Regions from separate parts of the Rahnella sp. NRRL B-41462 genome, predicted to be linked through region 2. Evidence: predicted binding sites of a transcription regulator. Region 2 holds the regulator's gene; the other holds the start of a gene.
The links. The regulator sigma-54, encoded in region 2, starts transcription at its own class of promoters, with help from an activator protein. The targets are predictions, from matches to a motif close to GTTGGCACANNTTTCGCTNT.
Positions count from the first base shown of each region.

Region 1: UC14_RS01945 (branched-chain amino acid ABC transporter substrate-binding protein) is a predicted target of sigma-54. The motif match lies at 808-827, and genes of this name have one in related genera.

Region 1 is NZ_JYDF01000005.1:115,175-117,380, forward strand. Features, by position in the region: gene UC14_RS01935 (methyl-accepting chemotaxis protein) at 1-240, shown strand, start outside; gene UC14_RS01940 (YgdI/YgdR family lipoprotein) at 367-582, opposite strand; gene UC14_RS01945 (branched-chain amino acid ABC transporter substrate-binding protein) at 998-2,122, shown strand.
Region 2 is NZ_JYDF01000071.1:27,836-30,041, reverse strand. Features, by position in the region: gene ptsN (PTS IIA-like nitrogen regulatory protein PtsN) at 1-75, opposite strand, end outside; gene hpf (ribosome hibernation promoting factor) at 174-461, opposite strand; gene rpoN (RNA polymerase factor sigma-54) at 485-1,918, opposite strand; gene lptB (LPS export ABC transporter ATP-binding protein) at 2,020-2,206, opposite strand, start outside.

The sequences.
Region 1 (2,206 bases), on a different contig from region 2:
ACTACCATGCATGACATTGTGACCAAAGTCGCTAATGTTACCGAAATACTGAATGAAATTACTCAGGCATCGGATGAACAGAACAGGGGAATATCTCAGGTAGGGCAGGCAATAGTGGAAATGGACAGCGTGACTCAACAAAATGCGGCCCTGGTGGAAGAGTCTTCTGCTGCCGCCAATGCGCTGCGAGATCAGGCACAAAATCTTGCTGCGTCTGTTTCACGTTTTATTACTGAGTAATCTGATTCTCAAAACAGTCGTGATATTGCGTGCCGTTTGTGCACCACATAGCATGACTGTTTTGTTAAGCCGACCATGTGTGTCATCGGCCAGGTTTTGAGATAAATGCAATTCCCATCCGTAACCCTACTTCTTCACAATGCCCGCAATATCATTGGTGTTCATCAGATGATAATCGCCATTCATGTCGGTGTAGCTGGTCATGCCGGTATTGCGGTCACGATCCGGTTCGCCGTGGGCGAAAAACTGGTCGCCGGATTTGGTGTTAATCACATAATCGCTGGCGCAGCCAGTTAACGACAGAGCCAGAACCACAGCCGTCAGGCAGGATAATTTCTTCATTGTTCAGTAGTTTCCCGTTGCAATCATCTGCCCATATTACAAAACAACCCGCCGCAAGAAGCAAAGAATAAAAATGTCACCCGGCGTAAGCGTGCGTGCAAAACCGTGCTTGTGCACCAGCGCGGTGCGATGTGATCCCGTCGTTGTTTCTGTCAGTTGCCCGTAACGCTCTCCCGTCGCTATCTATACTCACATAACCCGTCACATTCTCAGAGGTTGAGTAACAATGGCAGATATTTTGCTTATGTTTTTTTACCTTTGATGTTTTCACCCCCGGAGATAAGCGGGAAACCCTCAGTCTTAAGGCTTAAGCGTTAAATTTCAGATTTTCTGATTACGACTTCGTGTTGGTGTTTTTGCTACATGCGTTTTCCATAACCCGTTTTGCATAAACTCTGTCCTAAGGATCATGATGATGTCGATGAAATTTATTAAAAGTCCTCTTTCTTTGTTGCTGGCAGGCTGTCTGGTCACTGCGTTTACCGCGCGTGCGGATATCGTGATTGGCGTCGCTGGCCCGTTCACCGGCCCGAATGCCACCTATGGCGATCAGTACTGGCATGGTGCCACCCAGGCCGCTGAAGACATTAATGCCGCTGGCGGAATCAACGGCGAGAAAATCAAACTGGTGCAGGGCGATGATGCCTGCGAACCGAAACAGGCCGTTGCGGTCGCTAACCGTCTTGTTGATCAGGATAAAGTGCAGGCGGTGGTCGGGCATTTTTGTTCATCTTCTACCATGCCCGCATCTGAGGTTTACAACGATGCCGGCATTATCGCCATCACGCCGGGATCCACTAACCCGCAAATCACCGAACGCGGCATGAGTGATATGTTCCGCATGTGCGGACGTGACGACCAGCAGGGGCAGGTTGCCAGTGATTACATCATCGACAAGCTGAAAGCCAAAAAAGTGGTCATCATCCACGACAAGGACACTTACGGGCAGGGGCTGGCGGATGCCACCAAAGCGGCGCTTAACAAGCGTGGCGTGAAAGAAGTGATGTATGAAGGGTTATCGCGCGGCGAAAAAGACTTCAACGCGCTGGTCACCAAAATCAGTGCGCAGAAACCGGACGTGGTGTTCTTCGGCGGTTGCCATCCTGAAGCCGGTCCGCTGGTACGCCAGATGCGTGAGCAGGGCGTGCAGGCCACGTTCTTCTCCGGCGACTGTATCGTCAACGAAGAAATGGTCACCGCCGCAGGCGGCCCGCAATATACCAACGGGATTCTGATGACCTTCGGCAAAGACCCGCGTCTGATCCCGGAAGGCAAAGTCGTTATCGATAAATTCCGCGCCAGCAAGTTCGAGCCGGAAGGCTACACCCTCTATTCCTACGCCTCCGTGCAGGCGATCGCCGCCGCCTTCAAAGCCACCGGCGGCAGCGATTCCGCCAAAGCCAGCGCCTGGCTTAAAGCCAACAGCGTCGATACTGTCATGGGCAAAAAAGCCTGGGACAGTAAAGGCGACCTGAAAGTCTCTGATTACGTGGTTTATAAATGGGACGACAAAGGCAAATATCAGGAAGTTAAGGAATAAAGCACTCTTATTTGCCATTTTGAACCCGGGCAGTGCTCACTCTTTATGAAAGAACTGGCTCACGTACTTAATGTACGCTCCGGC
Region 2 (2,206 bases):
GCCGCTTTTGGTGCATTCGGCATTAAGCACCGACGTTAATTGCATTGCAGTATCGTTAATCATGTCATCTTTCACTTTTGCGCTGTTTCACCCTTAAAGCTATATCGGCTCGTTTCCCGAAGGTCACAAGCCGATGCCCGAAGGTTTGTAGCACAGGGTTGGCTACATGAATGTCAGTGCTGTTTCAGTTTGTCTTTATGTTTATTCAACTGTCGGGCCAGTTTATCAACCAGTCCGTCAATCGCTGCGTACATATCCTGATGTTCCGAGGTGGCATGTAATTCGCCTCCGTTCACATGCAAAGTGGCTTCCGCTACTTTCTGCACCTTTTCCACGCTCAACACCACATACACCTGATTAATCCTGTCGAAATACTGCTCAAGCTTAGCCAGCTTCGACGTGATGAACTCTCTCAGGGGATCCGTGATCTCAATGTGATGTCCGGTAATGTTGAGCTGCATAATGTCTTCCTTCTCTGTTGAGGTCAAACTAACTGTTTACGTTGGTTTGAGGGCGGGATGGACAAAGACTCTCGGTATTTGGCGACAGTCCGACGCGCAACCATAATTCCCTGATCGGAAAGCAGGGTCGCTAACTTACTGTCACTGAGCGGTTTTACAGGATTCTCCGCTGCGATTAATTTCTTCACCAGCGCCCGGATCGCGGTTGACGATGCCTCGCCACCGCTGTCTGTACTGACATGGCTGGAGAAGAAATACTTCAGTTCGAAAATGCCACGCGGGCTGTGCAGGAACTTCTGCGTCGTCACACGTGAAATCGTCGATTCGTGCATTTCCACGGCACTGGCAATATCTGCCAGTACCATAGGTTTCATAAATTCTTCACCCAGTTCAAAGAACGCCTGCTGCTGCTCAACGATGCAGCGCGTCACTTTCAACAGCGTGTCGTTACGGCTTTCCAGGCTTTTGATTAACCACTTGGCTTCCTGCAGATTGCTGCGGATAAATTGCCCGTCGCTGTCGCTGCGTGCGGAATTCCCCATCGCGGCGTACTGCTGGTTAATCTTCAGACGCGGAATGCTGTCGGAATTGAGTTCTACCGCCCAGACACCTGACACTTTACGCACCAGCACATCCGGGATCACGTATTCGGATTCGCCGGTGTTGATAGACTGGCCCGGACGCGGATCAAGAGACTGGATCAGGAGCATCGCTCCTTTCAGTGTATCTTCTTTTAACCGGGTTGATCGCATAAGTGCGCGGAAATCATGGTTCGCCAGCAAATCGAGATGTTCGCTGATGATAAGACGGGCTTCAGTGATGAAAGGCGTGTCAGTCGCATATTGAGAAAGCTGGATCAGCAGGCAGTCGCGCAGGTCACGGGCGGCGACACCCACCGGATCAAAACGCTGAACGCGCTTAAGTACGGCTTCGACTTCGTCCATGGTGACATTTTCATCACCGACGCTTTCGAGAATGTCGTCAAGGGAGACGGTCAGGTAACCGGTGTCATCCACTGCATCGACGATTGACGTGGCAATCGCGGCATCGGTATCAGAGAACGGCGTCAGCTCGACCTGCCACATCAGGTAATCCTGAAGTGTCTGCGTGGTTTCGCCCTGGTAAATCGGTAGCTCATCGTCGCTGTAATCATTGCCGGTGCCTGACGGCGTGCCTGCGGTGTAAATCTCATCCCAGGTGGCGTCCAGCGGCAACTCTTCCGGCATGTCTTTCTGCTCGAGTGCCTCGCGGGTGTCTAACCCTTCGCTGTCGGTGGTTTCTACCGAGTCGATTTCTTCATGAAGGTCGGTTTGTTCCAACAGAGGGTTGCTCTCCAGCGCGAGTTGGATCTCCTGCTGGAGCTCAAGCGTGGATAGTTGCAACAAGCGGATGGCCTGTTGTAACTGAGGAGTCATTGCCAGTTGTTGGCTGAGTCTGAGTTGCAAACCTTGCTTCATATCTTGGCTTAATTCCGTTGATGAGTGAAAACGGCAACACTTCTGTCAGAGACGGCCTGTTTCAGTGTAGGTTGAAACAGGCACGGTTCCGGCGGCACAGATCACAGACGGAATTCTTCACCAAGATAAACACGTTTAACTTGTTCATCAGCAAGAATGTCGGCTGGCGTGCCGTGGGCGATCAATTTCCCCTGACTGACGATATACGCGCGTTCACAAACGTCGAGTGTTTCGCGAACGTTATGGTCAGTGATCAGTACGCCGAGGCCGCTGTCACGTAAATGCTCA